3 regions of the Thauera sinica genome follow, and region 2 is predicted to be linked to each of the others. Evidence: predicted binding sites of a transcription regulator. Region 2 holds the regulator's gene; each other region holds the start of a gene.

Region 1 (3,268 bases), 2.0 Mb from region 2:
CACGCCGACCCGCAGGAACTCGGCCGCGTCTATCGTCCGACCCTGCCGATCAACGCCGGCATGGCGCAGGCGGCGGCCGCGCTCGCGACCCTGGCGCCGATCGAGGAACCGGCATGGCGCGACTGGACCCGCGAGGTCCGCGCCGACTACGAGCGGCATTCCACCCCGCCGCCGGCCCATCCCGAACTGGCCGGAGTGGATCTCGCCGAAGTCGTCGGCTGGCTCGGCAAGACGTTGCCCGACGATGCGGTCGTCGCCAACGGCGCAGGCAACTACACGGTGTGGGTGCACCGCTTCTTCCGCTACCGCCGGCCGGCCACCGAACTGGCGCCGACCAACGGCGCGATGGGCTACGGCCTGCCGGCGGCGATCGCGGCAAAGCTGCGCCATCCGGCGCGCACGGTGGTGTGCTTTGCCGGCGACGGCTGCTTCATGATGTATCCGCAGGAACTGGCCACCGCCGTGCAGTACGGGGCGGCCGTCGTGATCGTCCTCGTCAACAACGGCATGCTGGGCACCATCCGCATGCACCAGGAACGCGAGTACCCCGGACGGATCAGCGCCACGCGGCTGGTCAATCCGGATTTCGTCGCGCTGGCGCGCGCCTTCGGCGCCCATGCCGAACGTGTCGAGCGCAGCGCCGACTTCCCCGCGGCGTTCGCACGCGCCTCGGAAGCCGGCGTGCCGGCGCTGATCGAGCTATGCGCCGATCCGCGCCAGATCACGCCGCAGGCGCGGCTGGACTGACCGGAAACGCCCGGCTCACGGCCGGCCCGACAGCCTCGCGGCCAGGAAGTCGATCAGCACGCGAACCCGGCCCGGCAGGTAGTGGTTGCTCGGCAACAGCGCGTAGATGCCGAGCGGCGGCGGCTCGAAGTCCTCGAGCAGCGTCTCCACCGCACCGCTGGCGAGGTAGTCGGCGGCGATGAAATCCGGCTGCATGGTGATGCCCAGTCCCTGCGCCGCCGCCAGGGCGAGCGCGTCGCCGTTGTTGGCCTGCAGGCGGAACGGCAGGTAGACGCTCTGCGGCTGGCCGTCGACGGTGAACAGCCACGGCCGGTTGTTCGCCTTGGCGGAGTATCCCAGGCAACGATGGGCTGCCAGTTCGGAGGGGTGCCGCGGACGGCCGTGCCGCGACAGGTAGTCGGGCGAGGCGACGGCGAGCAGGCGGCAGTCTCCGATCTTGCGCGCCACGTCGCCGGGGTCGAGCCGGGCGGTGACCCGGATCGACAGGTCCACGCCCTCGTCGATCAGGTTGATGTGCCGGTCGGTGAAGTCCAGGGCCAGGTTGATCTCGGGGCAGGTCTTCTGGAATTCGGGCAGCAGCGGCATGATCCGCTTGAGGCCGAAGCTGAGCGGCAGGCCCATGCGCAGGTTGCCGCGCGGCGTGAGCCGCTCCTCCATCACATCGGCCTCGGCCGCCTCGACGAGGTCGAGGATCGTCCGGCACTTTTCCAGATAGCCCGCGCCCGCGGTGGTCAGCGTCAGCCGCCGCGTCGTGCGCACGATCAGCTTGACGCCCAGGTGCTCCTCCAGCGCCGCGATGTGGCGCGTGACCACCGAGCGGGCGACGCCGAGCTGGCTTGCAACGGCGGCGAAGCTTCCCAGGTCGGCCACGCGGACGAACAGGCCCATGGCGTCGAGTCGGTTCATTGTTGCCATCCACGCAATCGAGATTTGCCCATTGTCGGCCATTTCGGCACGCGCTGCGGACCCGGACGGAATCGCGCCATGCCGGACACGACCGTCCGCCGGCCCCGCGCGGCAAGGGTAGTTGCAAAGGCGGAATGTTTGACCGGCGTCAACACCCGCCGCGGCCAGCCGGACTCTAATTCCTGAAACTTTTAGACAGCGTCTAGATCCGGCCGGCGCGCCCGAAGGAAGTGGAAGTCGCGAACCGGCCCGTCAGGTTTTTCATCGCGAGAAAGGGGAGCAGGAAATGATGCGAATGAAGATGGTGGGCATTGCCGTCTCGGCAGTGATTGCGGGCACTGCATGGGCGGCGGCGACGCGCGACGAGCCGATCACGCCGATCCGTCCGCCGGTGCAGGTCAACCTCGGGATGGTGGAACTGGGCAAGAAGCTGTACTTCGATCCGCGCCTGTCGAAGTCGGGCTTCATCTCCTGTAACTCCTGTCACAACCTGTCGATGGGCGGCACCGACAACATCCCGACCTCGATCGGCGACAAGTGGCAGCAGGGCCCGATCAACGCCCCCACGGTGCTCAACTCCAGCCTGAACGTGGCGCAGTTCTGGGACGGCCGCGCGGCCGACCTGAAGGCGCAGGCCGGCGGCCCGATCGCCAACCCGGGCGAGATGGCCTTCACCCATACGCTGGCGCTGGACGTGCTCGAATCGATCCCGGCCTACGTGCGTGAATTCAAGCAGGTCTTCGGCAAGGACAAGATCGACATCGACCAGGTGACGCTGGCCATCGCCGAGTTCGAGAAGACGCTGGTGACGCCCAATTCGCGCTTCGACCAGTGGCTGCTGGGCAAGGACGACGCGCTGACGCCGGCGGAGCTTGAGGGCTACAACCTGTTCAAGAACAGCGGCTGCGTGGCGTGCCACAACGGCGAAGCGGTGGGCGGCAACTCATTCCAGAAGATGGGCCTGGTCGAGCCGTACAAGGCCAGCAGCCCGGCCGAAGGCCGCTCGGCGGTGACGGGCAAGGACGCCGACCGCTTCAACTTCAAGGTGCCGACGCTGCGCAACGTGGAAATGACCTATCCGTACTTCCACGACGGCGCCGCCAACACGCTGACCGAGGCCGTCGACACCATGGGCCGCCTGCAACTGGGCAAGAAATTCACGAAGGACGAGAACGCCAGGATCGTCGCCTTCCTGAAGACGCTGACCGGCGAGCAGCCGAAATTCACGCTGCCGATCCTGCCGCCGTCCTCGGACGCGACGCCGCGTCCCAAGCCCTTCAACTGACCGCAACCGCGTGCCTTGCCCGCCGCGGGCAGGGCGCGCGCCTTGCGCGATACACAAAATGGGCGGAACAGCCCATCATCACGAACGAAACGAACCACCCTGCCGACAGAGATGAACGCATACTCCTTTGCCGATGCCGTCGCGTGCCTGCGCAACGCCGGCGTGGCGGTCACCCGGCCGCGGATCGAGATCGCGCGCATAATGTTCTCCCGGCCTGTCCACCTCACCGCGGAACAGGTCTTCGAGCGCGTGCGCACGGCCTCGCCGGAAACCTCCCGGGCAACGGTGTACAACACGCTGAACTTCTTTTCCGAGAAGAAACTGGTGCGA
Region 2 (3,268 bases):
CCAGCCGGAAACGCTGGCGCGCTGGCAGGCGGCCGGCGACGACGTCGCCGTGCTCGATTTCACCACTAGCGCCAACTACCGCCGCCGGCACATTCCGGGCGCCTGGTTCGCGCTGCGTTCGCAGTTGTCGGACGCGCTGAAATCCGTGCCATCGGTGGCGCGCTACGTGCTCACCTGCGGCAGCAGTCAGCTTGCGCAGTTCGTGGTGCCGGAACTGCAGGCGCTGGTGGATGCCGAGGTCCTGCTGCTCGACGGCGGCAATGCCGCGTGGTTCGCCGCCGGCCTGCCGGAAGAGCACGGCGAGACCCGCCTGGCATCGCTGCCCATCGACCGCTACCGCCGGCCGTACGAGGGCACGGACAACACCGCCGCCGCCATGCAGGCCTACCTGGACTGGGAGTTCGGGCTGGTCGGGCAACTCGCCCGCGACGGCACGCACGGCTTCCGGGTGGTCTAGATGCAGTTCATACATCTCGCTTTTCTGGCACTTTTGCGCAGAAAATCGGGAACAGGCTTTCAGCTCTGGTAACGGGCCAGGCGGACCGGATCGTGCAGCGTGATGTGCTTGCCCTGCACGGTGATCAGGCGCGCGTCGGAGAGGTCGTGGAAGATGCGCGACAGCGTTTCGGGCGTCAGGTTGAGCCGCGAGGCGATGACCTGCTTGCTGGTGGGCAGCGCAAATTCGCAGGGCTTGTCGCCGTCGGCCTGCTGCAGCAGGTAGCCGATCACCCGCTGGACGCTGGAGCGCAGCGAATAGGTTTCGACGTCGCTCACCAGACCGTGCATGCGCACCGACATGCCTGCCAGCAGCTTGAGGGCGAACTTCGAATCCTGCTCGATCAACTCGGTGACGACGGCCTGGCCGATGTGCAGCAGTACGCTTTCGCTCAGCGCTTCGGCAAACACCGGGTACGGACGGTTCATGAACATCACCGCCTCGCCGAAGCTCTGCATCGGGCCGAGGATCTCGACCACCTTCTCGGTGCCCTGGGCGGACGAGAACGCCAGCTTCACCTGGCCGCTGACCAGAAAGTAGAAACCGTGCGGCAGGTCGCCGCGCTGGAACAGCACCTCGCCGCGTGCCAGACGGCGTTCGCGTGCAAAGCGCAGGACGCGATCGAGATCGGCATCGGACAATTCGCTGAACAGCGGGATGCGGCGCAGCAGGGTGGGGATATCGACAGGCGAGGTGGCCATCAGCATGCTCTCCGTAGTGAGAAGCAATTTTAGCGCGCTCGTGTTAGGGTCGCTTCCCCAAGTACCAGAGCCCGCGCGTTCGAGATTCAGGAGAAGGAATGTATTTCGCGATCAAGCACCTGCACGTCACCTGCGTGGTCCTGAGCGGCCTGGGCTTCCTGCTCCGCGGGACGTGGATGCTGAGCGGCAGCGGGTTGCTGCATCACCGTCTGACGCGGGTTCTGCCGCACATCGTCGACACCCTGCTGCTCGGCAGCGCCCTCGTGCTGGCAGCCATGATCGGGCAGTATCCCTTCGTCGCCGACTGGGTGACGGCCAAGGTGTTCGGGCTGATCGCCTACATCGTGCTCGGCGCGGTGGCGCTCAAGCGCGGACGCACGCTTGCGGTCAGGGGCGCCGCGTTTGCGGCGGCGACGGCGGTCTTCCTGTGGATCGTGTCGGTGGCGCTGACGAAGAATCCGCTCGGCTACCTGGCGGCGCTGGGCGGGGCCGCCTGAATCCGTGCGCGGGCCGGCAGCGCCCGCCTCAGCGGCTGCCGGACTGGTGCTGCAGCAGGCGTTTCAGCCCGGCGGCGTCCAGGATGCGGATGTGCTTCTGCTGCACGCTCACCAGGCCCTCTTCCTGGAAGCGCGAGAACGCGCGCGACACCGTCTCGAGCTTCAGCCCGAGGTAGGAGCCGATCTCGTCGCGCGTCATGCGCAGGTGGAACTCGGCCGGCGAGAAGCCGCGCGCGGTGAAGCGCTGCGACATGTTCAGCAGGAAGGCGGCCAGGCGCTCCTCGGCGCGCATCGAGCCCAGCAGCATCATCACGCCGTGATCGCGCACGATCTCGCGGCTCATCACCTTGTGGAACTGATGCTGCAAGCCTTCGACCTCGCGCGACAGCTCCTCGAGCTTGGCGTAGGGAATCACGCAGACTTCGCTGTCCTCGAGCGCGATGGCGTTGCACGAATGCGATTCGGTGCTGATGCCGTCCAGGCCGAGGATCTCGCCTGTCATCTGGAAGCCGGTGACCTGGTCGCGGCCATCCTCCAGCAGCACGTCGGTCTTGAAGGAGCCGGCGCGGATCGCGTAGATCGCTTCGAACGTGTCGCCCGCGCGGTACAGGCTGTGCTGGCGCTTGATCTTGCGCCGCGCGCCGACCAGTTCGTCGAGACGGTTCAGATCGTCCTCGGACATTCCGAACGGCAGACACAGCTCAACGAGGTTACACTGCGAGCACGACGCCTTGAGCCCATTGATCGTGATGGGAGCTGCCGCCTTCATCTGCACGAAATCTTGTTTCCCTAGTTCGGATCGCGGACGGCCGACGTCGGCCCATCCCGGGCGCCGTTGATCCACGTCAACCACAAAACGAGGGTGATCTGCCATTGTTTGGCACATCCCCGCAGTACACCCGCAGCACGACAATGACCAGCCCGAACGAACTCATATTCGATCCGCAACTGATTCGCCGCTTCGACATCAACGGCCCGCGCTACACGTCCTATCCTACCGCAGACCGTTTCGTCGAAGCCTTCAACGCCGATGCGCTGAAGGCCTGGCTGGCGAAGCGGGTGATCGGCGGGGTCAGCAAACCGCTCTCATTATACTTCCACATCCCGTTCTGTAACACGATCTGCTACTACTGCGCCTGCAACAAGATCATCACCAAGGATCATGGCCGCTCGGCGAAGTATCTGAAATATCTGGCAAAAGAGATCGCGATGCAGTCGGCCTGTCTGGAAGGTAGCCGGCAGGTCACCCAGTTGCACCTCGGCGGCGGCACGCCCACCTTCCTGTCCCACGACGAGATGCGCGAGCTGATGGCGGCGGTGCGCGAGCACTTCACGCTGGTGCCCAACGGCGAATACTCGATCGAAGTCGATCCGCGCAAGGTCGATTTCGACACGGTGAAGCTGCTCGCCGATCTCGGTTTCAACCGTATGAGCGTCGGCGTGCAGGATTTCGCCGAGGACGTGCAGAAGGCGGTCAACCGCATCCAGAGCGTCGACGAAACCAAGCTCGTCATCGATGCCGCGCGCGAGACCGGCTTCAAGTCGGTCAGCATGGATCTGATCTACGGCCTGCC
Region 3 (3,268 bases), 1.5 Mb from region 2:
AGAAAGGGCACGATCTTGTAGAGCATGGCGCTGATCGCGCCGATGAATCCGCCATGCAGGATCAGCACGCCGGCCAGCAGCGGCAGGGCGTCCAAGTCGGTGGCGAGCGCGGCGAGCACGGCGAGCGAGCCGGCCATCACCGCGGCCATCGAGAGTCTGAAGGCGAGGAAGGAGGCGTCGGGCGTGCTGCGGCGGGAGCGCGACTGCAGGCGCAGCGTCGTGGCGCCGAAGGCGGCGGCCAGTGCGCAAAGCAGGGCCGCAATCGCGATGCCTGCGCCGCGCAGCGGGATGCCGGTGGCGATGGACCACAGCACGAGGAGCGCGACCACCGTCGGTGCCCACAGGCGGGTCAGGCGCTGCGGATAGGCGGGCGTGATCTGGAACATCGGGACGACGACCCAACTGGTTGCGGCGACCAGCAGCGCCCCCCAGCCCATCCACGCCCAGCCGGCGTGCAGATTGACGAGGGTCGGCAGATCGACCGGCGGCGGCAGGCCGAGCCCCAGCGTGGCGGCCAGCATGACGCCCAGCGCAACGGCGACGGCCAGGCCGACGAGGGCCAGGCGGAGGTCGCGCGGCGTGTCGCTCCGGGCCTGGGCGGCGCGTGCGCGGTGCAGCGCGAGCGCCGCGGCGAGCAGGAAGACCGCCAGGCCGACGGCCAGCAGCGTCGCGCCGGTCAGCGTCGCGGCCGGCCGGCCGCGCCACAGTCCCCAGCTCAGGCCGATGCTGCCGGCGGTGATGAACCCGTGTGTGATGCGTGCGATGCGCAGCGGAGAGAGCAGCGATGCCCCCGCGACCACCGGCAGGATCTGCATCAGCGCGCCCAGCATCACCTGCAGCATGACGCCGGTGGCCGCGAGATGGACCGCGCCGAGCGCGCCGGGAGACCAGCGCGAGGACAGGACGCCGTCGTCGGCGAGCAGCAGCAGGCCCGCCGCGATGCCGAACAGCGGGGCGGTGAGGAAATAGCGCAGCGGTGCTGCGAACGGCGGTGTGTCGTCGTAGGACAGGCCCGGATTGGCGCCGCTCATGGCCGGGTGATGCGGATCTCGACCACGCCGTCGTCGCGCACCAGATCCTGGTGGGGATAGCCGTCGCGGTCCAGCATGCGGAGCAGGGGATAAGGCATGCGGTCCAGCAGCAGGGTCATTTCCCCCCGGGGGGCAGGTCGGCCAGCGCCTCCATGGCGCGCTCGAAGGGTTCCGGCGGCTCGAGGCCGCGCGCATCGACGATGACGGTGCTCACTGGACTACCCTCCTGTCGCTACGCGATGCAGTGCCGGCCTTGCACGACCGGCCCGGTCCGCAGGCGCAGAGCAATGCTCTGCGAAACCCCTGCTCCACCCTCCCCGAGGGAGGATGAGCGCCGCCTTCGGGCTGCCGTGCGGGGGCGCTCATGCCGGCGTCTTCCGGGCGATGCGGCGGCCGAGATCCTCCGTCAGCGCGTCGCGCTCCACCGACAGGCGTGCGTCGCACATCGGATAGAGGATGTTCTCTTCTTTCATGTTGTGCTGCTGCATCATGATCAGCAGGGTTTCGGCCTCGCCGGCGAAATCGTCCGCATCGCGCCGGGCCAGCGCGTCCTTGAGGCTGGCGACGATGGAGCGCATCTCGGCATGCTCGCCGCGCATGACTTCGGTCGGGCCGTGGGTCATTCCGGTGACGGCCTCGAAGCGCGGGAAGAGTTTCTGTTCCTCGGCGTTGAAATGGGTCTCGAGCGCGCCGGCAAACGCGTTGACCGCTTTCGCGGCGGCGTCCCATTCGCGGCGGGCGACGAGGCTCTCGGCGAGCGCGAATTCGTGGTCGCAGTCACGATGGTCCTGCGTCATCAGGGTGGATATCAGGGTCATGTGCAGCTCCGGTCGGCGGGTGGAACTATTTTCCCCGCGCGCTCCCCGGCAGCATTGATGCGAGTCAAGTCGGCGGAGGCGCAAGTCCGGCGCCGCCACCGCCGCGACCGGCCCCTGCCGCGCCGGGAACGGGCACAATGCAGCCCTCGCTCTGCATCGGTACGGTATGTCCGACCTTCCTGTTCCGGGCTCGTGGCTGAAGATATTCCTGCCCTTCGCCCTCGGCTACTTCCTCTCCTACCTGCTGCGCACGGTCAATGCGGTGATCTCGCCGGAACTGACCCGGGAACTGCACCTGTCCGCGGCGGATCTCGGCCTGCTCACCAGCACGTATTTCCTCGCCTTCGGGCTGGCGCAGATCCCGGTGGGCATCGCCCTCGACCGCTTCGGGCCGCGGCGCGTCGAAGGATTCCTGCTGCTGGTCGCGGCGGCGGGTGCGGCCTGCTTCGCGCTCGGCGATACGCTGGCGTCGCTGGGCGCTGCGCGCGCGCTCATCGGCCTGGGGGTGTCCGCCTGCCTGATGGGGGCGCTGAGCGGGTTCTCGCGGTGGTATCCGCGCGAACGCCAGAGTTCGATGACGGGCTTCATCATGTCGGCCGGTGCGCTGGGCGCGCTGACGGCCAGCGTGCCGATCGAGGCGGCGCTGCCCCTGACGGGCTGGCGCGGCGTGTTCTGGATCATTGCCGCCATCGCGCTGGCCGCCTCGCTGATGATCTTCCGCCTGCTGCCCGGCGAGACCCGGCCGCGCGGCAGAGAGTCGCCGGGAGAGGCGCTGCTCGTCGTGGCGGGCATCTACCTGTCGCCGCCGTTCCTGCGCTTCGCCGGTTCGTCCATGTGTTTCGTGGGCGGGTTCATGGCGCTGCAGAGCCTGTGGGCGGTGCCGTGGCTGATGAACGTCAACGGGCTCGACATCGGCCACGCGGCGCGCACCCTGGTGCTGCTCAACCTGGGCATGCTGGGCGGCCAACTGTCGATCGGCATCCTCGGCACGCATCTCGCGCGCCGCGGCGTCAAGCCGGTGAACATGCTGCAGGCGGGCTACGGCATCCTGCTGATCCTGCAACTGGCCATCCTGTTCGACGCCGGCCCGCCGGCGGTGCTGTGGTTCCTGCTCGGTCTCTTGTCGGCGGTGAACTCGCAGACCTATCTGGCCACTTCGTCGCATTTCCCGCGCGCCCTGTTCGGCCGCGTCAGCACGGCGACCAACCTGATGGCCTTCGCCGGTGCCTTTGCCATCCAATGGGGCATGGGGCTCGCGCTCGATGCCCTGACGGCCGGCGGGCAGACCATGGGCGATGCCCTGCGGATCGCCTTCGCCGGACTGATCGCGCTGCAGGTGCTGGCCTTCCTGCCGCTGCTGCCCGGATTCAGGCTGCCATTCCCGCGGCGTGGCCCGACGACCACGCCCACTGGAAGTTG

What was found. The regulator FNR, encoded in region 2, switches genes on or off when oxygen is low (the NO sensors DNR and NnrR bind a similar motif). The targets are predictions, from matches to a motif close to TTGANCTAGNTCAA.
Region 1: a site for FNR is predicted at 1,792-1,805, ahead of CCZ27_RS21685 (cytochrome-c peroxidase). Genes of this name have one in related genera too.
Region 3: a site for FNR is predicted at 1,904-1,917, ahead of CCZ27_RS06200 (hemerythrin domain-containing protein). Genes of this name have one in related genera too.

The regions. Positions count from the first base shown of each region.
Region 1 covers NZ_CP023439.1:4,973,342-4,976,609, reverse strand. Annotated here, with positions in the region: gene CCZ27_RS21695 (thiamine pyrophosphate-binding protein) at 1-747, shown strand, start outside; gene CCZ27_RS21690 (LysR family transcriptional regulator) at 763-1,653, opposite strand; gene CCZ27_RS21685 (cytochrome-c peroxidase) at 1,940-2,938, shown strand; gene CCZ27_RS21680 (Fur family transcriptional regulator) at 3,050-3,268, shown strand, end outside.
Region 2 covers NZ_CP023439.1:2,946,268-2,949,535, reverse strand. Annotated here, with positions in the region: gene CCZ27_RS12730 (rhodanese-related sulfurtransferase) at 1-457, shown strand, start outside; gene CCZ27_RS12725 (Crp/Fnr family transcriptional regulator) at 517-1,197, opposite strand; gene CCZ27_RS12720 (SirB2 family protein) at 1,296-1,694, shown strand; gene fnr (fumarate/nitrate reduction transcriptional regulator Fnr) at 1,723-2,463, opposite strand; gene hemN (oxygen-independent coproporphyrinogen III oxidase) at 2,607-3,268, shown strand, end outside.
Region 3 covers NZ_CP023439.1:1,406,360-1,409,627, forward strand. Annotated here, with positions in the region: gene CCZ27_RS06190 (hypothetical protein) at 1-1,031, opposite strand, end outside; partial or broken gene CCZ27_RS06195 (DUF2249 domain-containing protein) at 1,028-1,245, opposite strand; gene CCZ27_RS06200 (hemerythrin domain-containing protein) at 1,394-1,849, opposite strand; gene CCZ27_RS06205 (MFS transporter) at 2,016-3,268, shown strand, end outside; gene CCZ27_RS06210 (BaiN/RdsA family NAD(P)/FAD-dependent oxidoreductase) at 3,217-3,268, opposite strand, start outside.